One region of the Streptomyces sp. NPDC059787 genome, then DNA from elsewhere that is predicted to be linked to it. Evidence: riboswitches for the same ligand, from Rfam matches in the RefSeq annotation. Region 1 holds a riboswitch; each other region holds the start of a gene.
What was found. A riboswitch is a leader RNA that binds a small molecule or an ion and turns the genes downstream of it on or off. The one in region 1 is predicted to bind cyclic di-AMP.

Region 1 (6,960 bases):
GGCCCCGCCCGGCTATCTGCGGGCCGCGCAGGAGCTGCTGCACCGGCACAAGGCGCTGCTGATCGCCGACGAGGTGCAGACCGGACTGGGCAGGACCGGCGACTTCTACGCCCACCAGCACGAGGAAGGCGTCGAACCGGACCTGGTGTGCGTGGCCAAGGCGCTCTCCGGCGGCTACGTACCGGTGGGCGCCACGATCGGCAAGGACTGGATCTTCAGGAAGGTCTACTCGTCGATGGACCGGGTGCTGGTCCACTCGGCCAGCTTCGGGGCCAACGCCCAGGCCATGGCGGCGGGCCTCGCGGTGCTGTCGGTCATGGAGAACGAGCGGATCGTCGCCCGCGCCCGCAGCACCGGCGAACTGCTGCGGACCCGGCTGGCCGCACTCACCGGGAAGTACGAGCTGCTCGCCGACGTCCGCGGCCGGGGCCTGATGATCGGCATCGAGTTCGGCCGGCCCCGGTCACTGAGACTGCGCTCACGCTGGACCGTGCTCCAGGCCGCCCGCAAGGGACTCTTCGCGCAGATGGTGGTCGTGCCGCTGCTGCAACGGCACCGCATCCTCACCCAGGTCTCCGGCGACCACCTGGAGGTGATCAAACTGATCCCGCCGCTGATCATCGACGAGGAGGACGTCAACCGGTTCGTGGACGCCTTCACCGCGGTGATGGACGACGCGCACGACGGCGGCCTGGTGTGGGAGTTCGGCAGGACCCTGGTGAAACAGGCGGTGACCGACCGCTGACCCCCGTGCCCGTACCGGGTTTGCCTCCGAGGCAAGGAAATTGCCCGTGGGGCAAATTCGGGGCTCAATGGAGGCATGAACTCCTCCGAGGCCGGGCCGCCGGCCGGACCGGCCGGCGCGCTCCCCGCGGTCGCACCGCAGCTGCGCGCCCTGCGGCGACGGGCCTCCCTCACGCTGGAGGCCGCCGCCCGTGACGCGGGTCTGTCGGCCGCCCACCTCTCCCGGCTGGAGACCGGACAGCGCCAGCCCTCGCTGCCGATGCTGCTCTCCCTCGCCCGTATCTACGGTACGACCGTCTCCGAGCTGCTCGGCGAGTCGGCCGCCGACCGGGACGCCGTGGTGCGCGCCGCCGACATGGAGTCCACGGCGGCGGGCGGCTGGACGTACTGGCAGGCCGGTGCCGCCGGGCGCGGCATGCAGGCCCTGCGGGTCCATGTGCCGCACGGCTCCCAGGGCGACATCGTGCGCGTCCACCCCGGCGAGGAATGGCTGTACGTCCTCAAGGGGCGGCTGCGGCTGCGCCTCGGGGACACCCTGCACCGGCTCGCCCCTGGCGACAGCGCGCACTTCGACTCGCTGACCCCGCACCGCATCGCCGCCGCCGACCCCGACGGGGTCGAGCTGCTGTTCGTCCACACCCTGCTGCAGAGTCCCACGGCCGCGCTGTGCCTGGGCCCGATCCACGGAGAAGCGACATGACCGGCAAAGACATGGAAGAGAAGTTCCCCCGGGCCCTGTGGGTGCGGCTGTTCGTCTACATCGTGGTGGGACACCTCTTCGCGGCCTTCATCTACTTCCTCTTCGAGATCGCGCCGAAGAAGTAGGCGCCCGCCTCAGTCGAGCAGGCGCTCACGCAGCCGCTCCCGGTCCTCGGGCGTGAGCCCGAGCGCCTGCTCCAGGTACGGCTCCACACCGCCCCAGGTCTCCTCGACGGTCTCGAAGGCCGCCGAAAGGTACTCCGCGCGCGCGTCGAACAGCGGGCTGAGCAGCTCCATGACCTCGGGGGAGTAGGCCGAGGCGGAGCTGCCGCTGCGCTGCACCTTGTAGCGGCGGTGCTTGGCGTTGGACTTCAGGTAGTCGTCGACGATCGCGTCGCGCTCGACGCCCACCGCGAGCAGCGTCACCGCCACCGACAGCCCCGCGCGGTCCTTGCCCGCCGCGCAGTGCATCAGCGCGGGGACGCTGTCCTCGGCGAGCGAGCGCAGCACCCGGGAGTGCTCGGCGGTACGCTCCTTGATGATCATGCGATAGGAGCTGATCATCCGGTCCGCGCCCTTGCCGTCGTCGAGGATCGAGCGCAGCTGCTCCAGATCGCCGTCGCGGACCATCTTCCAGAACTCGGCGCCGTCGGCCGGGTCGCTGAGCGGCAGGTTCACATTGCGCACACCCGGCAGCGCGACGTCCGGCCCCTCCAGCTTCTGGTCGGCCGCGTTGCGGAAGTCGAAGACCGTGTGCAGTCCGAGCGAGGACAGGAAGACGGTGTCCTCCGCGGTCGCGTGGGCGAGATGGCCGCTGCGGAACAGCACCCCGTGCCGCACCCGCCTGCCGTCGACGGTCGGCAGCCCGCCCACGTCGCGGAAGTTGCGCACTCCGGCCAGCTCGGGTTCGGTCGACGGCACCTGCTGCGTCACGAAGGACTCCTCCCACTCGGCGCCGCCGGCGGGGCTCGTCGACGGGCACGCCTCGACGATACGACATGCCTGCCTGGGGCAATGAGTTGTCCACAGGCATTGCCCGGCCGCCCCCACACCCCCGATGATGTTGGTGTCTGATCGCATCTGTTCGGGTCTGTTGGAGGTTCGGTGACGCAGGTCTCCCAAGACGGTCGTACATGGCTCCTGTCGGGGCCGGCCAGCAGCTACGCGCTCCATGTCACGGACCGCGACGAGCTGGTGCATCTGCACTGGGGCCCGAGGATCACGCCGGCCGACGCGGAGGCCCTCGCCGCGCGCCCGCTGCCGGACGACTGGCCGTTCGAGTCCCGTCTGGACGGGCGCGAGGAGTACCCGGTCGAGGGCGGCCCCCGTTTCGTCCGGCCCGCCCTGTCCGTACGCACCGCCGACGGGCGGCGCGGCACCGAATGGGCCTTCGACGGCCACGAGACGGACGACGGCGAAACCGACGACGGTGAACTCCGTCTCCGCTTCCGCGACGGCGAGCTGACCGTGACCCTGCACTACCGGATGCGCGACGACGTGCTCGAACGCTGGGTGACCCTGCACAACCGGGGACCCGCGGTCGAGCTCCTGCGCGCCGACTCCGCCACCTGGACCCTGCCCGAGCGCGAGCACTGGCGGCTGTCCCAGCTCCACGGCCGCTGGGCCGCCGAGTCCCGGCTGACCCGCTCCCCGCTCACCTACGGCGAGAAGGTCATCGGCAGCCGCCGCGGCCACACCGGACACCAGCACCTGCCCTGGGTCGCGCTCGACACCGACGCGACCGAGGAACGCGGCGAGGTCTACGGCTGTGCCCTCGGCTGGTCCGGCTCCTGGCGCATCTCGGTCGCCCAACTCCCCGACGCGCGCGTGCAGATCACCGGCGGCGCGGGACACGACGACTCCGGCCTGCTGACGCTGGGCACGGAGGAGACGTACGTCACACCGCTCTTCGCCGGTCTGTGGAGCGACGGCGGCTTCGGCGGCGCCAGCCGCGCCTGGCACGCCTACCAGCGGACGCACGTCGTCCCGGACGCGGACCGGGACCGGCCCGTGCTGTTCAACTCCTGGGAGGCCACCGGGTTCGACATCTCCGAGGAGCAGCAGCGGGGGCTCGCGGCGCGGGCCGCCGCGATGGGCGTCGAACTGTTCGTGGTCGACGACGGCTGGTTCGGGGCGCGTACGAGCGACCGGGCCGGGCTCGGCGACTGGACGCCCAACCCCGACCGCTTCCCCGGCGGCCTGAAACCCCTCGCCGACCATGTGCACGGGCTCGGGATGAAGTTCGGCATCTGGGTCGAGCCGGAGATGGTCAACCCCGACAGCGACCTGTACCGCGCGCACCCCGACTGGGTGCAGTTCCAGCCGGGCCGCCGGCGCACGGAGTTCCGCAACCAGCTGGTGCTCAACCTCGCGCGGGACGATGTGCGGGAGTACCTCTGGGAGCAGCTCGACGGACTGCTCTCCGGCGTCCCCGTCGACTATGTGAAGTGGGACTTCAACCGCTGCTCCACCGACGCCGGGTGGCCGGACGACCCGTACCCGCAGCGGCTGTGGACCGATCATGTGCGCGGCCTGTACGCGCTGCTGGACCGGTTGCGGGCGGCCCATCCGGACGTGGCCTTCGAGTCCTGCTCGGGCGGCGGCGGACGGATCGACCTGGGGGTCCTCTCCCGTACCGACCAGGTGTGGACCTCGGACAACACCGACCCGCTCGACCGGCTCGCCGTCCAGCACGGCTTCAGCCAGCTCCACCCGGCCCGGGTGATGGCCGCCTGGGTCACCGACAGCCCGAACGCGATGCTCAACGGACGGGTCAGTTCGCTGCGCTTCCGGTTCGTCAGCGCCATGGCCGGGGTGCTCGGCGTCGGCGGCGACCTCGCGCGGTGGACCGGGGAGGAGCTCGCCGAGGCGCGGGAGTGGGTCGCGCTCTACAAGGAGATCCGGCCCGTCGTCCAGCGCGGCGACCTGTACCGGCTGCGGCCCCCGGAGGGCGGACTGAGCGCGGTGCAGTACGTCCTCGGCGACGAGACCGTCGTCCTCGCCTGCCTCCAGGCGCAGCACTACGGAGAGCCCGTCCCGGCCCTCCGGCTGCGCGGCCTCGACCCGGAGGCGTCGTACGAATGCCGCGAAACCGGTGAAACGTACCGAGGCGCCCTCTTGCTGCACCACGGGCTGCGCACCGGTCTGCGGGGAGATCTGGACGCCGCGGTGGTGCGGCTGCGGCGCCTGTGATCGGGCGATTAGGGCGTTCTGTCCGATTAGGTGGATTCGCCATAACGTGCCCCGAAAGAAAGGGAGATGGGAAAGGGGTGCGTGAGCAGCGTCATATCCGTGACGATGTGTTGTCGCCATGTTCACGTAATTCCGTGGAACGACAAGGGAATTCGCGGGGGAAAGGGAATCCCGGCTGACGCTCGGTGACGTCAATTCCTCCTTTGGATCACGGAAAAACGCGTTCGCGGTGAACCTCGCGCTTGTCCCCTCGCGTCCGGGTCGCTTACGTTCGCCACCGATCCGGACGGACGCCCAATCCTGCCGCCGCCCGGAGCCCGTACACACACTGACCCGTGCACGGCAGGAGCGGGGGACCCACAGGTACCACTGCCTGTTCCGGTTCCCGGAACGGCTTGGGGTTAAGTCGCGTGACAACGCGGCCGGGCATCTCCAGCCCGAACCCGACAGCTCACCTCGCAGGCGCCGGAGAGGAATTCGACATGCCCGCGAAGGGTAAGCACCGCCGTACCAAGGCCCAGCGTTTCACCCGCTCCATCGCCGTCGCCGGAACCGGTGGCGCCGCACTCGCCCTGCCGCTTCTCGGCGCCACCGGCGCGCACGCCGCCACGCCGCAGACCGCCCCCGAAAAGGCCGTCCAGTCCCTTTCCGCCGCCGGCCAGAAGACCGTCGCCGAAAAGGGCGACGAGGCCCGCACGTACACCGTGAAGGCCGGCGACTACCTCGCGAAGATCGCCGAGACGGAGCACGTCGACGGTGGCTGGAAGCAGCTCTACACGGACAACCGCGAGGCCATCGGCGACGACCCGTCGCTCATCCACCCCGGCCTGAAGCTCTCCGTCGACGGCGGGGCCGCCACGAGCGCACCGGAGAAGTCGTCCGCCACGGAGGCCCCGGCGACCCCGCAGGCCTCGGAGCAGGAGGCCGAGAAGCCGGCGGAGCAGCCCGCCGAGCAGCCCTCCTCGGACGCCTCCGCCCAGACCGCGAGCACCGACCAGGCCGCGAGCGCCTCCGGTTACAGCTCCCCGGTGCCCGGCGCCGGCGGTCTCGGCACCGCCTACAAGGTGGCCGGCAGCATGTGGTCCAGCGGCTACCACACCGGCGTCGACTTCAGCGTCCCGACCGGCACCTCCCTGAAGGCCGTCGGCGCGGGCACCGTCGTCTCCGCCGGCTGGGGCGGCGCGTACGGCAACCAGGTCGTCATCAAGCTCGAAGACGGCTACTACGCCCAGTACGCCCACCTGTCCTCGCTGTCCGTCTCGGCCGGCCAGACCGTCACCGCCGGCCAGCAGGTCGGCCTCTCCGGTGCGACCGGCAACGTGACCGGCCCGCACCTGCACTTCGAGATCCGCACCACCCCGGACTACGGCTCGGACGTGGACCCGGTCTCCTACCTCCGCTCCAAGGGCGTCTCCATCGGCTGATCCCCGCGGCGACCTTCCTGACACGCGCGCCGAAGGCCGGACCCCGATCCCCGGGGCCGGCCTTCGGCGTATTCCGGAATTGGCCAACATTTTGAGAGTGTCTTATCTCACCGCCCGTCAACCCTTCCTTACGGTCGCGTAGGTCACATTCGAAGGTGAATCATGAGCGGTTGTGGCAGACGATTCGAAGAGTGACAGCAGAGCAGTGATCGGGTCGTACGTGGCGGTGGGGGACAGCTTCACCGAGGGCGTCGGCGACCCCGGCCCCGACGGGGCGCTCGTCGGCTGGGCCGACCGGTTCGCCGTGCTTCTCGCGGACCTCCGGCCCGAGGGCGACTTCGCGTACACCAATCTCGCCGTACGCGGAAAGCTCCTGGACCAGATCGTGGCGGACCAGCTTCCGAAGGCGGTCGAACTCGCCCCCGACCTGGTCTCGTTCTGCGCGGGCGGCAACGACATCCTCCGCCCCGGCAGCGACCCGGACGAGGTGGCCGAGCGGTTCGAGCGGGCGATCGCCGCGCTCACGGCCGTGTCCGGCACGGTGATGGTGACGACCGGGTTCGACACCCGCGGCGTGCCCCTGCTGAAGCACCTGCGCGGCAAGATCGCGACGTACAACGGGCATGTGCGGGCCGTAGCCGACCGTTACGGCTGCCCCGTCCTCGACCTGTGGTCCCTCAGGAGCGTCCAGGACCGCAGGGCCTGGGACGCCGACCGGCTGCACCTGTCGCCGGAGGGGCACACCCGCGTCGCGCTCCGCGCCGGGCAGGCCCTCGGCCTGGACACCCCCGCCGACCCGGAACAGGCCTGGCCGCCCCTGCCGCCCCGCGGCACCCTCGACATCCGGCGGGACGACGTCCACTGGGCCCGCGAGTACCTGGTGCCGTGGATCGGCCGCCGG
Region 2 (6,960 bases), on a different contig from region 1:
TCCCGGGCTCCGGGCCCCGCGCACCGCACGCCCGTGCACCACTCGGGCAGCGGTGGGAACATGCGCACAAGGGATTCGCACCGAGGCCGCCGCACCACCGCGCCCCCTCCACGCATCGCACGCGCGCACCGTCGACCGCTCTCGCAGCGATTTCCCATGAGGGCACACGGGGGACAGGGCTGTCCTCCCGCGTGCCGACAGGAGGTCGGCCATGAAGGTCACCGAGGCAGCTCTTCCCTTCCTGCCGCTCTGCCGGCGTCTTCTGCCGACCCGGCTGGCGGATCTCTCCCTGACCCTGCTGAAGGCGACCGCCCTGGAGCTGGCGATCCTGGCGGGCCACCTCCTGCTCTATCCCGCCGGCATCGTCCAGGAGCGCCGGGGCGCGCGCCCCGCTCTGCCCTCCCCGGACGGCGCCGCGCAGCTGCCGGCGGAGGCCAAGCCCCCGGTGGTGCTGCTGCACGGCTTCATCGACAACCGGTCGGTCTTCGTCCTGCTGCGCCGCAGCCTCGCCCAGCACGGCAGGCAGCAGATCGAGTCGCTCAACTACTCTCCGTTGACCTGCGACATCCGTATCGCGGCCGAACTGCTCGGCCGACACATAGAGCAGGTGTGCGAACGCACGGGCAGCCGCCGGGTCGATGTGGTCGGGCACAGCCTCGGTGGGCTCATCGCGCGGTACTACGTGCAGCGGCTGGGCGGTGACACCCGCGTGCGGACGCTCGTCACGCTCGGCACCCCGCACTCCGGCACACGCGTCGCACCGCTGGCCAACGCGCACCCCATCGTGCGCCAGATGCGCCCCGGCTCACCGGTGCTCGAGGAGCTCACCCAGCCCGCGCCGGGCTGCCGTACGCGCTTCGTCGCCTTCTGGAGCGACCTCGACCACATCATGGACCCGCTGGAGTCGGCGTGCGTCGAGCACCCCGACCTGACGTCGGTGAACGTACGGGTGAGCGGCGTGGGCCATCTCGCCCTGCCCGTGCACCCGGCCGTGGCGACCCGCATACGACAGGCCCTGGACACGGCGCACCCCGGAGAGCCGTCCACCGGCCGCCCGGAAGGCCTGACCGTGGCTTGACGACCGGCCGCCCGGAAGACGTGACCGCGACCCGACCGCCGCCCGAGCGCGACACGCCCGGCACCGGCGCCACGGGACAACCGGAACCGCGCGCCCCCCTCGACAGCGATCCGAACAACAACGGTCCAAGACGGCCCACTTATCGCCGTCGACCACCCATCGCCTCGAACAAACCTCGAACAAAAAGCCAAGACCGCGCCCGTCGTCCGCCAAAAGACAACCGATTGCCCGTTTCCTGCGCGCGCGAAACCTGCGGAAGATTGTCGTGCCCGCATACCGCCGGGTACAGTCGCCGCACTGCTCTGGCAGCCCCTGTTGTCGAGGCGAAAGAGAAGTTGGTGAACGACCGTCACCCGTCGGGGACCATGGACCCGGCTCCGGCTTCCGATGCCGCTTCGGCGCCCTATGCGTCGTACGGCACCCAGGAAGCCCAGTACGGCGACTTCACCACGTACGGCGGCTACGACGCCACCGGTTATGCCGCCACCCACTTCGGCACGGGCGGCCACACCACCGGGGGCTTCGCCACGGATCCCCTCTTCGGTGACCTCCCGGGCGGCGGTCAGGACACGGGCGCGTACGACACCACCGGACACTGGCCCACGGACGGCCAGGACACCGGCCACTACGACATGTACGCGGCCCAGCACGTGTCCTCGTACGACACCGGCGGCTACGACACGACCTCCTGGACCACTGGCCATCACCCGCTGACGGCGATCCCGCCGCAGGCCGCCTCGCCGGAGACCAGCGGTCAGTGGGACTCCGGTGAGTGGCTCCAGCCCGATCAGGCCGGGAACCCCGCCGACCGGACCCAGCAGTGGGACTGGGGCACACAGACTTTCGACAGCGGTGTCTACGACGCCACGCAGTGGAACTCCGACGGCGGCGACACCGCCGCCCCGGCGCCCGCGTCCGACGCCTACGAGCCGCAGGCGGAGTCCTTCGACCAGGAGCCCTACGAGGAGCCCACCGCCCAGGAGCCGGCCGACACCGGTGAGCTGCCCGCGGTGCACCTGCTCGAAGGGCAGGAGGAGACCGTCCCCGCCCCGTCGCCGCGCGCGGCCTCGCGCGCCGGGTCGCGTTCCCGCCGCCGTACGCCCGCCAAGCGCTCCGCGCTGCTGACGGTGGCCGTGCCCTCGGCGTGCGTGATGGGCGTCGCCGGTATCGCCGCGGCCTCGGTCGGCAACCTGACCGACGACGGCGGCCAGGAGACGGCGACGACCGCGGCGGACGCCCAGCCGGTGAAACCGTCCGCCGCCAACATCAAGCTGGACACCCAGCTGGAGAGCCTCGCCGCCGGCGCCGACGACTTCGCCGACCGGGCCAGCCGCACCCAGGAGCGCATCGACCTCAAGGCGCAGCAGGCGGCCGAGCGCAGGGCGGCCGCCGAGGAGGCGGCCCGCAAGGAGCGGCTGCGGCCGAAGTTCGCGCTCCCGGTCGCGCAGCACGGACTCAGCGCCTACTACGGCCAGTCCGGCATCAACTGGATGTCCGTCCACACCGGCATCGACTTCCCCGTCCTGTACGGCGCGACGGTGATGGCCGCCACCGACGGCACGGTGCGCACGCAGCTCAACTCCGCCTACGGCAACATGATGATCGTGACGGCGAAGGACGGCACGGAGACGTGGTACTGCCACCTCTCCAGCTACCAGGTCGCCTCCGGTACGACCGTGAAGGCCGGCGACCCGATCGCCTTCTCCGGGGACTCCGGCAACTCGACCGGTCCGCACCTGCACTTCGAGGTCCGCCCCGGCGGGGGCTCGGCGATCGACCCGCTCGCCTGGTTCCGCAGCCACGGCCTCGACCCGTCGTAGGACCTCACCCCCGACGGGTCGCGGCCCGCGGCTACAGCTTCTCCACCGGCGCGTACCGCAGCAGCAGCCGCTTGGGCTTGGTGTCCCCGAAGTCGATCGTCGCCTCCGTGTTGGCACCCGTGCCCTTCACCGCGACCACGGTGCCGAGGCCGAACTGGTCGTGCGTGACCCGGTCCCCGATCGCCAGCGACACCACGGGCTTGTCCGCGGTCCGCCTGGTGGCGAAACCGGAACCGCCCGACGCCGACGAGCGCGAGCGGGACGACGACAGCGAGGCCGCCACCCCCGACACCGGACCGGAGGACACGGGCTTGCTCGCCCCCGTCCGCTTCCACTCCAGGTGGGCGGCCGGGATCTCCTCCAGGAACCGCGAGGGCGGGTTGTAGGACGGTTGGCCCCACGCGCTGCGCAGCGTCGACCGGGTCAGGTACAGCCGCTCACGCGCGCGCGTGATGCCGACGTACGCCAGGCGCCGCTCCTCCTCCAGCTCCTTGGTCTCGCCGAGGGCGCGCATGTGCGGGAAGACGCCGTCCTCCATGCCGGTGAGGAAGACGACCGGGAACTCCAGGCCCTTGGCGGTGTGCAGGGTCATCAGCGTGATGACGCCGGAGCCGTCCTCGTCCTCGTCGGGGATCTGGTCGGAGTCGGCGACCAGGGCGACCTGCTCCAGGAAGTCGGACAGCGCGACCGACTCGCCCTCGCCGCGCTCCTGCTCGAACTCCAGGGCGACGGCCGCGAGTTCCTGGAGGTTCTCGATCCGGGTCTCGTCCTGCGGGTCGGTGGACGCCTGCAACTCCGCGAGGTAGCCCGTACGTTCGAGGATCGCCTCCAGGACCGTCGCCGGGCCCGCCCCGGACTCCACGACCGTACGGAGGTCCTCCATCAGCGTGTTGAACCGCTTCACCGCGTTCGACGAGCGCGCGGCCATGCCGTACGCCTCGTCGACGCGCCTCAGCGCCTGCGGGAAGCTGATCCTCTCGCGCTGCGCGAGGGCGTCGATCATGGCCTCCGCGCGGTCGCCGATGCCCCGCTTGGGGACGTTGAGGATACGGCGCAGCGGCACCGAGTCCTCGGGGTTGGCGAGCACCCGCAGGTAGGCCAGGACGTCCCGGACCTCCTTGCGCTCGTAGAAGCGGACACCGCCGACGACCTTGTAGGGCAGGCCGACGCGGATGAAGATCTCCTCGAAGACACGGGACTGGGCGTTGGTGCGGTAGAAGACGGCGACGTCGCCCGCCTTGGCCTCGCCCGCGTCGGTGAGGCGGTCTATCTCCTCGGCGACGAACTGGGCCTCGTCGTGCTCGGTGTCCGCGACGTACCCGGTGATCCGCGCGCCCGCGCCGGCGTTGGTCCACAGGTTCTTGGGACGGCGCGACTCGTTGCGCTCGATGACGGCGTTGGCGGCGCTCAGGATGGTCTGCGTGGAGCGGTAGTTCTGCTCCAGCAGGATCGTGGTCGCGTCCGGGTAGTCCTCCTCGAACTGGAGGATGTTGCGGATCGTCGCGCCGCGGAAGGCGTAGATCGACTGGTCGGCGTCGCCCACCACGCACAGCTCGGCGGGCGGCACCTCGGGCTCGGACGGTGCGCCGGCGGGGCGCTCGGAGGTGCCGACGAGCTCGCGGACCAGCGCGTACTGGGCGTGGTTGGTGTCCTGGTACTCGTCGACCATGACGTGCCGGAAGCGGCGGCGGTAGTGCTCGGCGACGTCCGGGAAGGCGCGGAGCAGATTGACCGTCGTCATGATCAGGTCGTCGAAGTCGAGGGCGTTGGCCTCCCGCAGCCGCGACTGGTAGAGCGCGTAGGCCTGGGCGAGGGTCTTCTCGAAACCGTCGGCGGCCCGGGCGGCGAAGTCCTCCTCGTCGATCAGCTCGTTCTTCAGGTTGCTGATCTTGGCGCTGAAGGACTTCGGCGGGAAACGCTTGGGGTCGAGGTCCAGGTCGCGGCAGACCAGGGCCATCAGACGCTTGGAGTCGGCGGCGTCGTAGATCGAGAACGACGACGTGAAGCCGAGCTTCTTGCTCTCGCGGCGCAGGATGCGCACGCACGCGCTGTGGAACGTCATGACCCACATGGCGCCCGCGCGCGGGCCGACGAGCTGCTCGACGCGCTCCTTCATCTCGCCCGCGGCCTTGTTGGTGAAGGTGATCGCGAGGATCTGGCCCGGATGGACGTGCCGCTCGGCCAGCAGGTGGGCGATGCGGTGGGTGAGCACGCGGGTCTTGCCGGAGCCGGCGCCGGCCACGATGAGCAGCGGGGAGCCGGAGTGCACGACGGCGGCGCGCTGGTTGTCGTTCAGCCCTTCCAGCAGCGCGGCGGCGTCGATCACCGGGCGCGGGGCGCCGTCGCGGTAGTAGGTGTCCCGGTCCGGCGGCACGTCGAACTTCCCGCCGAACAGGTCGTCCGGGATCTGCTCCGGTCCGTGCTCGTCCTCGGGCGGTGGCGGGGGCTCGCCCTCGGGGCCCCGCTGGGCCTGGAGGTCCGCCAGGAAGCTGTCGTCAAAGAGGCTGCTCATCGCTCTCCGAGTCTAGGCCGCCCCACCGACAACCCGGGGCCACCCCGGGAACATCCCCGGAATCCTGCGGCCGGGACGGGACGCGCACCCTCCAGAACCAGCGCCTCACCCTGAGTGACACCGCACACAAGGTCACGAAAATGTATCGGGCATATCACCCATCAACCTTCACAGGGGCCACACCAGTTGGCTACGGTGCGGGCGGGCCGCACGACCCCCACCGGCGAACCTCGCCGGGCCGCGCGGCCTCCGCCGAGTCCGTCACTGCCCTCACGGCAGCCGGAGCCGGGGACCCACCGAGACCATGGGGTGAATCGGCCCACTCCCTCACGGAGCGGCCGTAGGGCAACCCTTCCGAACCACCCGCCCGAACCCGACAGCTAACCCGGTAGGCGGAGCTTTGGAAGGAGTCGCCTCCCTTGGCGTCGCACCGCAAGTCGCGCACCCCCGGCACGCGCGTGGCAGGCATACGGACCCCGGCCCTCGCCACGGCCGCCCTGACCTCCGTGGCCCTGCTGTCCCAGACGGCCACCGCCGCCCCCTCCGACGACGGCAGGCCGAGCCTGGAGGAGGTCGAGAAGAAGGTCGACGATCTCTACCGCCAGGCGGAGTCGGCGACCGAGAAGTACAACGCGGCCAAGGAGAAGACCGCGAAGCAGCGCAAGCAGGTGGACACGCTCCTCGACGACGTGGCCAAGCGCACCCAGAAACTCAACGAGGCGCGGGCGGAGCTGGGTTCCTTCGCCGCCGCCCAGTACCGGACCGGCGCCGGTGTCCCCGACACCGCGACCTTCCTGCTCGCGGACACCCCGCAGGACATCTTCGACCAGCGCCAGGTGATGGACCGGATGACCGGCCGCCAGAAGGAAGCGGTCGACGACTACGTCACCCGGCAGTCCGAGACGATGAAGAAGCGCCAGGAGGCCACCGAGAGCCTCGAGACGCTCACCGACACCCAGGGCGACCTGAAGACGGCCAAGGCCACCGTCCAGAAGAAGCTCACCGACGCGCGCGAGCTGATGTCGAAGCTGACCGCCGAGGAGAAGGCGCGGCTCGCGGCGATCGAGAAGGAGAAGCAGAAGGAGGCCGCCCGCAAGGCCGCCGAACTCGCCGAGCAGCAGAAGGCCCAGGAGGCCGCCGCCGCCCAGCAGGACAGCGGCACCTCGGGCAGCGCCTCCGGGTCAGCGGGCTCGGCCACCACGCCGTCCACGTCGACGGACTCCTCGTACGCCGCCAAGGCCGAGAAGGCCCTCGCCTTCGCCCGCGCGCAGATCGGCAAGCCGTACGTCTGGGGCGCCACCGGCCCCGGCTCCTACGACTGCTCCGGCCTCACCCAGGCCGCCTGGAAGGCCGCCGGCGTCACCGTTCCGCGCACCACCTACGACCAGGTGAACGCGGGCACGACGGTCCCCGTCTCCCAGGCCCGACCCGGTGACCTGGTCTTCTTCTACGACGACGTCACCCACGTGGGCATCTACATCGGCAACGGGATGATGATCCACGCGCCGAAGCCCGGCACGTACGTCCGCGAGGAGTCGATCTACTACGAC
Region 3 (6,960 bases), on a different contig from region 1:
GCGCGCAGGTGTACGACGCCGGCGCGCACCGGCTGCTGTGGTCCGTCACGCTGGACCGGGAACTGGCGGAGACGGCGCTCGGCAAGATCGAGGCCGAGGTGGGGGAGGTGCACGCCGCGGTCGACCAGGACGGGGTCGACGGGCTGACGCTGATCGAGCCCGGCTATCTGATGCCGCACCCGACCCTGCCCGCGGTGCGGGTCGAGCGGCGGGCCGAGCTGTGGGACCGGCCGATCAGCAAGGTGCTGCTGCGCCACCCGGACCTGTCCGACGACGCGTTGGCGGCGGCGGCCCGGTCGGTGATCGGGTCACTGGCCACGGTCACCATGTCGGGGCCGGGCACCGTGGAGCTCCAGCCCTGCGGGGTGACCAAGGCGACCGGGCTGGCGCTGGCCGCCGAGCACCTGGGGCTGAGCCCGGCGCGGACGATCGCCTTCGGCGACATGCCGAACGACGTCCCCATGTTCGACTGGGCGGCCCACGGCGTCGCCATGGCCAACGCGCATCCCGAACTGAAGGCGGTGGCGGACGAGGTCACCACGTCGAACGAGGACGACGGCGTGGCCGTCGTCCTCGAGCGACTGTTCGGCGGGGCGATGACGCTCGCCCGTCAGCGGGTGGCTCAGTACGCGCCGAAGACGTTGTCGATGGAGCCGTAGCGGTCGGCCGCGTAGTTGCAGGCCGCCGTGATGTTCGCGATCGGGTCGTACGGGTCGAAGGCGGTGCCGGGCACGTGGTAGGCCGCGAAGGTCGGGTCGATGATCTGCAGCAGACCCTTCGACGGGGTGCCGGCGGCGGCGTTGGAGTCCCAGTTGTTGATGGCGTACGGGTTGCCGGAGGACTCGCGCATGATGTTGCGGTGGATGGCGTCGTAGCTGCCCGGGATGCCCTGCTGCGCCATGATGTCCAGCGACTCGCGGATCCAGCCGTCGAGGTTGTCCGGGTACGCCGTCACGGAGGCGGCGGTCGTCGGCGTCGTCGGCTCGGTGGTGGCCGCGGAGGCGCTGGTCGCGCCGAACAGCGGCAGGGCGACCATGGCGACGCCGGTGCCGGCGACGGCGAGGGAACGGGCGAGGCGGCGGTTGCCGAAGCGGCTGAGCTGACCGAAAGCAGGCATGTCTGGGTTCCTCTCCTACGCCTGCGAGGTGAGCTGTCGGGTTCGGGCGGGAGAGTGCCCGGCCGTGCCCCTGCGGGCATGGCTTCACCCCTAGCCGTCCCGGTGCGATGTCCGGTGCGGCGGCTTACCTGGGTCCCCCACTCCTGCCGTCTTGAGTTCGTCGTCGGGTGTGATGCGGGCGGCGGCAGGATTAGGCGTCCACCCGGCAGGCCCGGAACGTATGCGAGAGCACATGTCGGAAACAAGCGCGGGCATCACAGAAGGTGCCGTTTGATCTTGTGATGGGGGTTTTGGGGTGCTTGATCCTTTGCTACTGCCAAGGGTCAACTCGGCGTCGGGGGAAGGGGGAAGGGGGATGGCGGCGGTCGGTGGGGGTGCCGGATCGCGCGTGACCCACTTCACTGGGGATCACCTGTGAGCGCATTTTTCGCCAAGGGGAATTAGCTCTGTATTTACGGCAAATCGGACGTCGGGGCGGGCAGGATGGTCCGCGTGGCGAGGCGGGGCCCGGGAGGCGGGTCGAGGAGTGGATTGCTACGTCCGGGAAAGCCGAAGAATGTCCGTTGTTATCAGCCGATCAAAAGCACTCCGCTCCTGATCCCGTACCGCCCTGCCCGTAACGCCGGGCGCTGGCGGTGATCGGAACATGACCGGATACGCTGACTTGAGTGGTGGCAGCGACCTATCGACATTCCGTGTAACCGCCAGTGGGACACCAGCAGACAGGAGACCCCTCGTGACCGTCGTCGGGCCGTTCGGGCTGAGCGTGCGGGACCAGGCTCTGGAAGCCGATGTCCAGGCCGGAATGACGGCTGTCGAGGAAGGGCTGCTCGAAGCCACCAAGAGTGAGGTCCCCTTCATCACGGGAGCCGCCCAGCACCTGGTGCGGGCCGGCGGCAAGCGGTTCCGTCCGCTGCTCGTGATGCTCGCCGCCCAGTTCGGCGACCCCTACGCGCCCGGTGTCGTGCCCTCGGCCGTGGTCGTGGAGCTCACCCATCTGGCCACGCTGTACCACGACGACGTGATGGACGAGGCCGAGGTGCGGCGCGGCGTCGACAGCGCGAACGCCCGCTGGGGCAACTCCGTCGCGGTCCTCACCGGCGACTTCCTCTTCGCGCGGGCCTCGCACATCCTGGCCGACCTCGGTCCTGAGGCCGTGCGGGTGCAGGCCGAGGCGTTCGAGCGGCTGGTCACCGGGCAGATCCTGGAGACCGCGGGACCGCAGGACGGCCGCGACCCGGTCGACCACTACCTGGACGTGCTCGGCGGCAAGACCGGCTCGCTGGTCGCCGTCGCCTGCCGGTTCGGCGCGATGATGTCCGGCGCCGACGAGACGGTCGTGGACGTGCTGACCCAGTACGGCGAGCGGCTCGGCGTCGCCTTCCAGCTCGCCGACGACGTCCTGGACATCGCCTCCGACTCCCACGAGTCCGGCAAGACCCCCGGCACCGACCTGCGCGAGGGCATCGCCACCCTGCCCGTGCTGCGGCTGCGTGAACGGGCGGCCCGGCTGGGTCTCGCCGACGACATCGCCCTGTGCGAGCTGCTCGACTCCGACCTCACCGACGACGCCCGGCACGCCGAGGCGCTGCGGCTGCTGCGCGCCCACCCCGCGCTGGAGCAGGCCCGCCGGGACACCGTGCGCTACGCCGAGGAGGCGCGCGCGGCGCTCGCCCCGCTGCGGGAGTGCGAGGCGAGGACGGCACTCGTGCAACTGTGCGACGCGGTGGTGCACCGCGCGGGCTGAGCCGGCCCGAACTCCCCCGACCCCTACGGGGCGGGGGAGGAAACCGTCCTCCGTGTCATACCCCAGCAGTACGTGGAGTTGCGTCCGGGGTCTGACGAATCCGCCTGCCGGATTTGGTCAGATGGACCACGACGGACAACACCACTTCTCACCGATTCGGGTGAGAATGGCGGCTCGGGGTGAGACCGGTGCGAGGTCACGAGACGAAAAGCCGCCGCCGACCACGGAGGTAGGGCACACATGGCACCGTACGAATCCGACGACATGACGATCGCGCGGGAGGCCGACGAGCCGCGCGCGGGGCGGCGCAGGGCCGCGCGGTACGTCGTCCCGGTCACGGTGATGGGAGTGGCGGCCGCGACCATCGGGCTCGTCCCGGCCATCGCCAGCTCCGGCGACCCCGACCTGCCGGAGATCACCGCCGCACAGCTCATCGAGAAGATCGCGCAGTCGGACGTGGAGCAGCTGTCCGGCACCGTGAAGATCACCACGGACCTCGGTCTGCCGGACCTCGGCGGCCTGGAGAACAGCCTCGCGTCCGGCGCCACGGGGCAGGGCGAGGACGGCGGCTCCTCGGCCGACCCGTCCGCAAAGCTCACCGAACTGGCCTCCGGCACGCACACCCTGCGGATCGCGGCCGACGGCCCGGACCGGCAGAAGGTGTCGCTCCTGGAGAACGCCGCCGAGTACAGCCTGATCCACAACGGCAAGGACGTCTGGGGCTACGACAGCGGCTCCAACGAGGTCTACCACGGCACCGTCGACGCCTCCGGCGAGGACCGGGAGCAGCAGCCCCCGGCCACCCCGAAGGACTTCGCCGAGGAGGCGCTGAAGGCGGTCGACGACACCACGTCCGTGACCGTCGACGGCACCGCCCAGGTGGCCGGCCGGGACGCGTACAAGCTGGTCGTCAAGCCCAGGCAGTCCGGCTCCACGGTCGGCGCGATCAGCATCGCGGTCGACCACAGGACCGGTGTGCCGCTGAAGTTCACGCTCACCCCGTCGAGCGGCGGCGCGGCCGTCGTGGACGTCGGCTTCACCAAGGTGAGCTTCGACAAGCCGGCCGCCTCGACGTTCGACTTCACCCCGCCCAAGGGCGCGAAGGTGACCGAGGACGGCGAACTCGACCAGGGCCGGGAGCACTCCGGGAAGCCGGAGAACGCCCCGAAGTCCGAGGAGGACCTGGCCAAGGGTCTCGACGGGCTGAAGATGCTCGGCGAGGGCTGGAACACCGTCGCCACCTTCGACACCGGCGGCGAGGGCGGCCTGCCCGCCGGCGGGACCGGCGGTGACCTCGACGGCTTCCTCGGCTCGCTCGGCGACCAGGTCAAGGGCGAGTTCGGCACCGGCACGGTGTTCAGCACCCGCCTGGTGAACGCCCTGATCACCGAGGACGGCAAGGTCTACGTGGGCACCGTCACCAAGGACGCGCTCGTGAAGGCGGCCGACGCGGGGAAGTAAGGCCCCGGGACCTTACGACGTGACCATGTGACAGGGAACGAGGGAGCGATGGGCGAGGCGTCCGCCGGCGAGCCGGACGGGGTGCGCGCGGGTGAGGGAGTCATCACCACCCGCGCGCTCACCAAGCGCTACCGCGGCGGACAGCTCGCCGTCGACGGTCTGCACCTGACCGTCCCGGCGGGCAGCGTCTTCGGCTTCCTCGGCCCCAACGGCTCCGGCAAGACCACCACCATCCGCATGCTGATGGGCCTGATCGAGCCGACCTCCGGCACGGCGCACGTCCTGGGGCGCCCCATGCCGCGCTCCGCGCGCGCCGTGCTGCCCCACGTCGGCGCCCTCATCGAGGGCCCGGCCCTGTACGGCTTCCTCTCCGGCCGGGACAACCTCCTGCGCTACGACGCCGCCGACCCGACCGCCGACCCGCGCACCCGGCGTGCCCGCGTCGCCGCCGCCCTCGACCGGGTGGGCCTCACGGCCGCCGCCGGCAAGAAGGCGAAGGCGTACTCCCTCGGCATGAAACAGCGCCTCGGCCTCGCGGCCGCCCTGCTCCAGCCGCGCCGGCTGCTCGTCCTGGACGAGCCCACCAACGGCCTCGACCCGCAGGGCATGCGGGAGATCCGCACACTGGTGCGCGAACTGGCCTCGGACGGCACCACCGTCTTCCTCTCCTCCCACCTCCTCGACGAGATCGAGCAGGTGTGCACGCACGCCGCCGTGATGGCCCGGGGCCGGCTGATCACCCAGGGCCCGGTCGCCGACCTGGCCGCGGGCGCCCGCGGCCGGCTGGTGGTGACCACACCCGACCCGGCGGACGCCGCCCGGGTGCTCAAGGAGCAGGGGGCCGCCGATGTCGTCGTGGCCGGGGAGCAGGTGACCTGCGAGGTGCCCGAGCGCGACCTCGCCGAGGTGAACGCGGCGCTGGTGACGGCAGGCGTCCGGGTACGCGGCTTCGGGGTGGAACGGGCCTCGCTGGAGGACGCGTTCGTGGCGCTGACCGGGGAGGGCTTCGATGTCGCAGGCTGAAGCGGTGCGGAGGGTGAACCCGCTGTGGACCCTCGGACTGTTCCGCAGCGAGCTGCTCACCACCTTCCGGCGCTGGCGCACCCTCGCCCTGCTCGGGGTGCTGGCCGCCGTGCCGGTCCTGGTCGGCATCGCCGTACGGATCGAGACCGGTGACGGCTCGTCGGCCGGTGGCGGGGGCGGCGGGGGAGGACCGGCGTTCATCTCGCAGATCACCAACAACGGCCTGTTCCTGGTCTTCACCGCGCTCGCCGCCACGCTGCCGTTCTTCCTGCCCATGGCGATCGGGGTCGTCGCGGGCGACGCCGTCGCCGGCGAGGCGAACGCCGGCACCCTGCGCTACCTCCTGGTCGCCCCCGCCGGGCGGACCCGCCTGCTGCTCACCAAGTACGCGACGGTCATGGCCTTCTGCCTGGTCGCCACCCTCGTGGTCGCCGTCTCGGCGCTGGTCACCGGCGCGCTGCTGTTCCCGCTGGGCGACCTCACGACCATCTCGGGCACCCGGATCAGCTTCTCCGAGGGGCTGGCCAGAGCGCTGCTGATCGCCCTGGTCGTCGCCGTGTCACTGATCGGGGTGGCGGCGCTCGGCCTGTTCGTCTCGACGCTGACCAACAGCGGCATCGCGGCGATGGCGACCACGGTCGGGCTGCTGATCACGGTCCAGATCGTCGACCAGATCCCCCAGCTGCACGCCCTGCACCCCTACCTCTTCTCCCACTACTGGCTGTCCTTCGCCGACCTGATGCGCGAACCGGTCTACTGGGACGACCTGACGAGGAACCTCGGCCTCCAGGCCCTCTACGCGGCCGTGTTCGGCTCGGCGGCGTGGGCGCGGTTCACGGCGAAGGACATCACCGCGTAGGGAAATGCGCTGGCACGGACGGGCCGGGGCGTGTGACGGTTCGGTCCATGGGCAACTCACGGGCGTACCCCGTCCTGCGGACCACCGACGCGGCCGAGGCGTACCGGCAGGCCGGGCGGCTGTGCGCACTGCTGAAAAATGTCGAGGACAAGGTGTGGCTGTTCGTCGAACCGGCCACGGTCCGTGAGGTGCGGGAGATCGCCGCGATCGCTCCCGGACTGCCCTTCGACTACTCGGAGAACCGGACCGATCCGGCGACGGGTGACCACCTCCGGTTCGACCTCGACGTGACGGCACTGGACGACGCGGCACTGGCGGAACACCTGCCGCTGACCTTCTCGGAGGACGTCGAGCGGGAGCGCGTCGAGGCCGGGATCCTGGCCGCGCTGGGCGACGGCATGGCCTCCATCGAGTGGCACGGGCGCTGGCCGGACGACTCGGACGCGGATGTGGACTGGCCCTCGAAGTACGACGGGATCCAGGTCTTGTTCCACGGTGACGAAGCCCAGTACGGCGACTGGACGGAGGAGCACACCGTCTTCGTCCATGTGACCAAGTGGGGGGACTTGCCCCTCGCCCAGGAACTCGCCGCCCACATAGGCAGCGAGGTCCTGGGCGAGGCGCAGCTCGGCTGGTGAGCCGAGGAGGTCAGCCGGCCTCGTACGGAAAGCGGGCGAGCGGCGCTTCCTGCGCGAAGAACGTCTTGGCCCGTGCCAGCGCCTCCGTGTCCTTCAGTACGTCGCCCGGCTTGCT
Region 4 (6,960 bases), on a different contig from region 1:
CTGCTCCTGCCCGTCGTAGTTGGGCGCGAAGTCGACCGTGTCCTCGTCGATGGACTCGGTCATCAGGCTGGTGGCCTCGGCCATCCGGCACTCGGTGTACCGCATGGCGGCGGGCGGGTCGTCGTTGCCCAGCGAGCCGAAGTTGCCGTGGCCGTCGACCAGGGGGACGCGCATCGAGAACGGCTGGGCCATGCGCACCAGGGCGTCGTAGATCGACGCGTCACCGTGGGGGTGCAGCTTGCCCATGACCTCGCCGACGACGCGGGCGCACTTCACATAGCCGCGCTCGGGCCGCAGGCCCATCTCGTTCATCTGGTAGACGATGCGGCGGTGCACCGGCTTGAGGCCGTCGCGCGCGTCCGGCAGGGCGCGGGAGTAGATGACCGAGTACGCGTACTCGAGGAAGGAGCCCTGCATCTCGTCGACGACGTCGATGTCGAGGATCTTCTCCTCGTACGAGTCGTCGGGCGGCGGGGTCTTCGTGCTGCGGCGGGCCATCGCTGCCGGCTCCTTGCTGAAGCGTGGGGACGGGATCTGATGCGGACCATTGTGGACCGTCGCACTGACAGGCGGGACCAGGGCCCGGTCGTGGGTGCTCCGGGGAGGGCAGGGTACGCGGCGTGTGCGGTGCGCTTCCGCAGGGGGTTCCTGGTGATCGGGGCGGCGTGGGCCGGGGGTTCGTCGCGCGGCCCGGCGTTCGCGGGGTGCCGGCGCGCCCACCCGTGCCGTCCTGCGGCACGACTGCCCGCGGATCGCGGAAGCGCTGCCCGGGCCCGGCACGGCTCGTGCCTGGCGGAAGCGCTTCCGCGGACCGCGGGGCGGTGGCTGCGGCAGCCCGCGGGAACGCGGCGTGTGGCGGCGGCTGCCCGCGGAGGACGGGGGCTGCGGTTCGCAGAACGCGGAAACTCGGGTGCTCGCGTGTTCCCCGGCATTCTCGCTCTCGGCGTATCCCGGTCCGGGCGGGAACTTCGTCGGGGGTCCGCGCGCTTGCATACAGTGGCAGGACCGGCAGAAACGGCGGTTTCGACGACCGCCTCCGCGATCGAAGGGACGTACATGCCCATGGGTCACACGGCCACAGCCCAGGCAGGCTCCGGCGGCCTGACAGCGACCGAGCACCGCCTGGCCAACGGCCTGCGCGTGGTGCTCTCCGAGGACCACCTGACCCCGGTCGCCGCGGTGTGCCTCTGGTACGACGTGGGTTCGCGTCACGAAGTCAAGGGACGTACGGGTCTGGCTCACCTTTTCGAGCACCTGATGTTCCAGGGCTCCGCCCAGGTGAAGGGCAACGGTCACTTCGAGCTGGTCCAGGGCGCCGGCGGCTCCCTCAACGGCACCACCAGCTTCGAGCGCACCAACTACTTCGAGACCATGCCCGCCCACCAGCTGGAGCTCGCCCTCTGGCTGGAGGCCGACCGCATGGGCTCCCTGCTGACCGCCCTGGACGACGAGTCCATGGAGAACCAGCGGGACGTCGTCAAGAACGAGCGCCGCCAGCGCTACGACAACGTCCCCTACGGCACCGCCTTCGAGAAGCTGACCGCCCTCGCCTACCCGGAGGGCCACCCGTACCACCACACGCCCATCGGCTCGATGGCGGACCTGGACGCGGCCACCCTGGAGGACGCCCGCCAGTTCTTCCGCACGTACTACGCGCCGAACAACGCCGTGCTCTCCGTGGTCGGCGACATCGACCCGGAGCGGACGCTCGCCTGGATCGAGAAGTACTTCGGCTCCATCCCGGGCCACGACGGCAAACCCGCCCCGCGCGACGGCTCGCTGCCCGACGTCATGGGCGGGCAGCTGCGCGAGATCGTCGAGGAGGAGGTCCCCGCGCGTGCGCTGATGGCCGCCTACCGCCTGCCCGAGGACGGCACGCGCGCGTGCGACGCCGTCGACCTGGCGCTCACCGTCCTCGGCGGCGGCGAGTCCTCGCGGCTCTACAACCGGCTGGTACGGCGCGACCGTACGGCCGTGGCCGCCGGCTTCGGCCTGCTGCGGCTGGCCGGGGCCCCCTCCCTGGGCTGGCTGGACGTGAAGACGTCCGGCGACGTGGAGGTGCCGGTCATCGAGACCGCCATCGACGAGGAGCTCGCCCGGTTCGCCGAGGAGGGCCCCACGGCGGAGGAGATGGAACGCGCGCAGGCCCAGCTGGAGCGCGAGTGGCTCGACCGGCTCGGCACGGTCGCCGGCCGCGCCGACGAACTGTGCCGGTACGCGGTCCTGTTCGGTGACCCGCAGCTCGCCCTGACCGCCGTACAGCGCGTCCTGGAGGTGACGGCGGAGGAGGTGCAGGAGGTCGCCAAGGCCCGCCTGCGCCCCGACAACCGCGCGGTGCTCGTCTACGAGCCCGTCGCCCCGGAAGCCGGAGACGCCGAGGACACCGAGGAAGCCGCCGCAGCCGCCGGCACCGACGAGAACGAGGAGGCGGCGAAGTGACCGAGCTCGCCACGATGGACTTCCACCCGCAGCCGCAGGCGGGCGACGCCAAGCCCTGGGCCTTCCCGGCCCCCGAGCGCGGCACGCTCGACAACGGCCTGACCGTGCTGCGCTGCCACCGCCCCGGTCAGCAGGTCGTCGCCGTCGAGGTGCTCCTCGACGCGCCCCTGGAGGCCGAGCCGGCCGGTCTCGACGGTGTCGCCACGATCATGGCGCGGGCCTTCTCCGAGGGCACCGACAAGCACTCCGCCGAGGAGTTCGCCGCCGAGCTGGAGCGCTGCGGCGCCACCCTGGACGCGCACGCCGACCACCCCGGCGTCCGCCTCAGCCTGGAGGTCCCGGCCTCCCGGCTCACCAAGGGACTCGGACTGCTCGCCGACGCGCTCAGGGCGCCGGCGTTCGCCGACAGCGAGGTCGAGCGGCTGGTCCGCAACCGCCTCGACGAGATCCCGCACGAGCTGGCCAACCCCTCCCGCCGCGCCGCCAAGGAGCTCTCCAAGGAGCTGTTCCCGGCGAGTGCCCGTATGTCGCGTCCGCGCCAGGGCACCGAGGAGACGGTCACCGGCATCGACTCCGCGGCCGTCCGCGCCTTCTACGAGAAGCACGTCCGCCCCGCCACGGCGACCGCCGTGGTCGTCGGCGACCTCACCGGCATCGACCTGGACGCGCTGCTCGGCGACACCCTGGGCGCCTGGACCGGCTCCTCGGCGCAGCCGCGGCCCGTTCCGCCGGTGGCCGCCGACGACACCGGGCGCGTCGTGATCGTGGACCGCCCCGGCGCCGTCCAGACGCAGCTGCTGATCGGCCGTGTCGGCGCGGACCGGCACGACCGCGTGTGGCCCGCGCAGGTGCTCGGCACGTACTGCCTCGGCGGTACCCTCACCTCCCGCCTGGACCGCGTGCTGCGCGAGGAGAAGGGCTACACCTACGGCGTACGGGCGTTCGGCCAGGTCCTCAGGTCCGCCCCGGACGGCACCGGCGCGGCGATGCTGGCCATCAGCGGCTCCGTCGACACCCCGAACACCGGCCCCGCCCTCGAGGACCTGTGGACGGTGCTGCGCACGCTCGCCGCCGACGGGCTCACCGACGACGAACGCGATGTCGCGGTGCAGAACCTCGTGGGCGTGGCGCCGCTCAAGTACGAGACCGCCGCGGCCGTCGCGAGCACCCTGGCCGACCAGGTCGAGCAGCACCTGCCCGACCACTACCAGGCCGACCTGTACCGGCAGTTGGCCGCGACCGGCACCGTGGAGGCCACCGCGGCCGTCGTGAACGCCTTCCCGGTGGACCGCCTGGTGACCGTCCTCGTCGGTGACGCGGCGCAGATCAAGGCACCCGTCGAGGCCCTCGGCATCGGCGAAGTCACCGTCGTGACGGCCGAGTAGCGAGCGGCGAGGACGCACGCGCGCGTGGGGCCCTGGTGACACGAAAGTCATCAGGGCCCGCTTATGCCCGAATCGGGGCGGAAGTTGCCCGTCTGACCTGTGGGATGCGCTACAAAAACCGGGATTCGTTTGAGGATCGGGAGACGGCCCGCTTAGCGTCATCCGGGCTGTTCGTCGGGCAGTGCGCCGCATCCGCGGCACCGGACAGTCATCGCCGAGTCCCCCTACGGCGCGAGCCAGGGGAGCCGGGGACCCACCGCAGTCCCTGGGGTGAATCGGACGCCCGCGCGTGTCGCGAGGGGGCCCGTAGGAGACCTTCCTGCTCCGAACCCGTCAGCTAACCCGGTAGGCGAGAGGGAAGGAAAGGACCAGCCTGTACATGGCGTTCACCCGCGCCCCGGGCAAGCACCGTCGTCCCAGCCGGACGCAGCGCGGCACCGCCCGCGTGGCGGGCGTCGCGGCGCTCACCACCACCGGCGTCGTCGGCTCCCTCGCGGCCCCCGCACTCGCCGCCGAGCCCGCTGCCGCACAGACCGGCCTCACGCCCGTCGTCACCCTCGGCGACGCGATCGCCGACCGGATCGACGCCCAGGCGGCCGCCCAGCACGAGGCCGCCCGGGAGGCGGCCGAGGCCGCCGCGCGGAAGGCCGCCGAGGAGGCCGCGCGCGAGAAGGCCGCCAAGGCGGCCGAGGAGGCCCGCGCGGAGAAGGAGCGCGCCGCCCGGGAGGCCGAGCGCGAGCGCCTCAACACCTTCGTCTCCCCGATCCCCGGCTCGTACGTCTCGACCGGCTACCAGGCCGGCAGCTCGCTGTGGTCCTCCGGCAGCCACACCGGTGTCGACTTCCACGCCGCGAGCGGCACCTCCGTCCGGTCGGTCGGCGTCGGCACCGTCGTCGAGGCCGGCTGGGGCGGCTCGTACGGCAACCAGGTCGTCATCAAGATGCACGACGGCACGTACACCCAGTACGCCCACCTGTCGTCCATCGGCGTCTCGGTGGGCCAGCAGGTGGCCGCCGGACAGCAGATCGGCCTCTCCGGCGACACCGGCAACGTCACGGGCGCGCATCTGCACTTCGAGGCCCGCACGGGCGCCGATTACGGCTCCGACCTCGACCCCGTCGCCTACCTCCGCGCGCACGGTGTGAACCTCTGACCCGTCCGCTTCCCGATGCCCCGGCTCCCCGAGCCGGGGCATCGGTGTTTCCGGGAACCGCCGCAACGCTTGTCCAAAAAATATGCATGGATTCCGGCCCGCCGTCGTGAATTACCGCCGATTGCAATAGAGTCGCGGAACACACGTCAATCGTCGGCGTTTCACGGGGATTAATCCGGAGGTTCGTCATGCGCATTCCCGCGCACTCGGTGTGCACGGCGATCCGGGACGACATCGTCGCGGGTGTCCACGAGCGCGGCGGCCGGCTCACCGAGGAAGTGCTCGCCCGCCGTTACGGCGTCTCCCGCGTCCCCGTCCGGGAGGCGCTGCGCACGCTGGAGGCCGAGGGATTCGTGGTGACCCGGCGGCACGCGGGCGCGTGCGTCGCGGAACCCACCGAGCAGGAGGCCGCCGACCTGCTGGAGATGCGCATGCTCCTCGAGCCGCTCGGTGCCTCCCGCGCGGCCCAGCGCCGCACCGAGGCCCATCTGAAGGTGCTGCGCGGCCTGGTCCGGCTGGGGCAGGAACGCGCCCGCCAGGGCAACAGCGACGACCTGCGCTCCCTGAGCGGCTGGTTCCACGAGACGCTCGCCCAGGCCACCGGCAGCCCGGCACTTACCTCGACACTGACCCAGCTGCGGCACAAGATCGCCTGGATGTACGCCGCCGAGGGGCCGTCCGATCCCGTCGAGTACTGGGCGGAGCACGGCGCGATCGTGGACGCCGTGGCGCGCGGCGACGGCGACCGCGCGCGGTCGGTCACGGCGCTGCACACCGAGCGGGCGAGCGCCGGGCACCGCCTGCGTTTCGCCTCCGGAGCCGGCCGCGCGGACCGTGTGAGGAACTCGCAACATGCCGTAAACATGCCGAGCATTCGTCATTAACACGGGTGCCGTATACAAAGAGGGAGCATTTCTCGGGGACTATTTATGCTGCCCGTAAAAGGGGAAAGCTGCCCGTGCGAGGAAAAAGTGAAAGGCCCGCCCGGTGGTCCGGGCGGGCCTTTCGGTATTGCGTTCTCAGACGGTCTCGGGGAGTTCCTCGAGGCCCTCGGAGACCAGCTTCGCCAGACGCTCCAGGGCGGCGTCCGCGCCCTCGGCGTCGGAGGCGAGGACGATCTCCTCGCCGCCCTGGGCGCCCAGGCCCAGGACGGCCAGCATGGAGGCCGCGTTGACGGGGTCGCCCCCGGCCTTGGCGATCGTCACCGGGACGCCTGCGGCCGTGGCGGCTCGGACGAAGATGGAGGCGGGGCGGGCGTGGAGACCCTCGGCCCAGCCGACGTTGACGCGGCGCTCAGCCATGTGTTGCTGCCCTTCGCTGTTCAGGGTTGTCTAGACCAGTTTCCCACATCGTGAAGCATGCCCGGAGCGTGCCGGGAGCGTGCCCGAAGCGGCATCAGCTCCCGCTCCCGGTGACAGCCGGACCGCGGCCTCGGCCCGGCTGTCGTCCACCACAGACTGCCTCGCGCCGTTGTCGTACGCGAGCCGTACTCTGGGGCCCATGCAGACCTCGTCGGACCGGCACGAGTATCCCGCCCACTGGGAGGCCGACGTGGTGCTGCGCGACGGCGGCACCGCGCGCATCCGCCCCATCACCGTCGATGACGCCGAGCGCCTGGTCAGCTTCTACGAGCAGGTGTCGGACGAGTCGAAGTACTACCGCTTCTTCGCGCCCTACCCTCGCCTGTCCGCCAAGGACGTCCACCGCTTCACGCACCACGACTTCGTGGACCGGGTGGGACTCGCGGCCACCATCGGCGGCGAGTTCATCGCCACCGTACGCTACGACCGGATCGGCGCCGACGGCGCGCCCGCGTCGGCACCGGCCGACGAGGCCGAGGTCGCCTTCCTCGTCCAGGACGCCCATCAGGGCCGGGGCGTCGCCTCCGCCCTCCTCGAACACATCGGTGCCGTCGCGCGGGAGCGCGGCATCCGCCGGTTCGCGGCCGAGGTGCTGCCCGCCAACAACAAGATGATCAAGGTG

Region 2: it holds a riboswitch for cyclic di-AMP, as region 1 does, so the genes downstream of both, ACFV5H_RS01855 (NlpC/P60 family protein) here and ACFV5H_RS17140 (peptidoglycan DD-metalloendopeptidase family protein) in region 1, are expected to answer to the same signal.
Region 3: it holds a riboswitch for cyclic di-AMP, as region 1 does, so the genes downstream of both, ACFV5H_RS00855 (transglycosylase SLT domain-containing protein) here and ACFV5H_RS17140 (peptidoglycan DD-metalloendopeptidase family protein) in region 1, are expected to answer to the same signal.
Region 4: it holds a riboswitch for cyclic di-AMP, as region 1 does, so the genes downstream of both, ACFV5H_RS10090 (M23 family metallopeptidase) here and ACFV5H_RS17140 (peptidoglycan DD-metalloendopeptidase family protein) in region 1, are expected to answer to the same signal.

The regions. Positions count from the first base shown of each region.
Region 1 covers NZ_JBHWHX010000015.1:131,265-138,224, forward strand. Annotated here, with positions in the region: gene ACFV5H_RS17115 (aspartate aminotransferase family protein) at 1-745, shown strand, start outside; gene ACFV5H_RS17120 (helix-turn-helix domain-containing protein) at 821-1,444, shown strand; gene ACFV5H_RS17125 (DUF6126 family protein) at 1,441-1,569, shown strand; gene ACFV5H_RS17130 (tyrosine-protein phosphatase) at 1,579-2,376, opposite strand; gene ACFV5H_RS17135 (alpha-galactosidase) at 2,548-4,635, shown strand; cyclic di-AMP (ydaO/yuaA leader) riboswitch at 4,952-5,113, shown strand; gene ACFV5H_RS17140 (peptidoglycan DD-metalloendopeptidase family protein) at 5,118-6,059, shown strand; gene ACFV5H_RS17145 (SGNH/GDSL hydrolase family protein) at 6,265-6,960, shown strand, end outside.
Region 2 covers NZ_JBHWHX010000001.1:373,730-380,689, reverse strand. Annotated here, with positions in the region: gene ACFV5H_RS01870 (esterase/lipase family protein) at 212-1,078, shown strand; gene ACFV5H_RS01865 (peptidoglycan DD-metalloendopeptidase family protein) at 1,444-2,898, shown strand; gene pcrA (DNA helicase PcrA) at 2,930-5,410, opposite strand; cyclic di-AMP (ydaO/yuaA leader) riboswitch at 5,651-5,822, shown strand; gene ACFV5H_RS01855 (NlpC/P60 family protein) at 5,830-6,960, shown strand, end outside.
Region 3 covers NZ_JBHWHX010000001.1:176,153-183,112, forward strand. Annotated here, with positions in the region: gene ACFV5H_RS00850 (HAD family hydrolase) at 1-659, shown strand, start outside; gene ACFV5H_RS00855 (transglycosylase SLT domain-containing protein) at 623-1,117, opposite strand; cyclic di-AMP (ydaO/yuaA leader) riboswitch at 1,123-1,290, opposite strand; gene ACFV5H_RS00860 (polyprenyl synthetase family protein) at 1,854-2,864, shown strand; gene ACFV5H_RS00865 (outer membrane lipoprotein carrier protein LolA) at 3,105-4,325, shown strand; gene ACFV5H_RS00870 (ABC transporter ATP-binding protein) at 4,374-5,348, shown strand; gene ACFV5H_RS00875 (ABC transporter permease) at 5,335-6,207, shown strand; gene ACFV5H_RS00880 (hypothetical protein) at 6,255-6,845, shown strand; gene ACFV5H_RS00885 (flavodoxin family protein) at 6,856-6,960, opposite strand, start outside.
Region 4 covers NZ_JBHWHX010000008.1:100,560-107,519, reverse strand. Annotated here, with positions in the region: gene ACFV5H_RS10105 (DNA topoisomerase (ATP-hydrolyzing) subunit A) at 1-498, opposite strand, end outside; gene ACFV5H_RS10100 (M16 family metallopeptidase) at 1,057-2,439, shown strand; gene ACFV5H_RS10095 (M16 family metallopeptidase) at 2,436-3,824, shown strand; cyclic di-AMP (ydaO/yuaA leader) riboswitch at 4,027-4,191, shown strand; gene ACFV5H_RS10090 (M23 family metallopeptidase) at 4,204-4,977, shown strand; gene ACFV5H_RS10085 (GntR family transcriptional regulator) at 5,166-5,861, shown strand; gene ACFV5H_RS10080 (HPr family phosphocarrier protein) at 5,997-6,278, opposite strand; gene ACFV5H_RS10075 (GNAT family N-acetyltransferase) at 6,478-6,960, shown strand, end outside.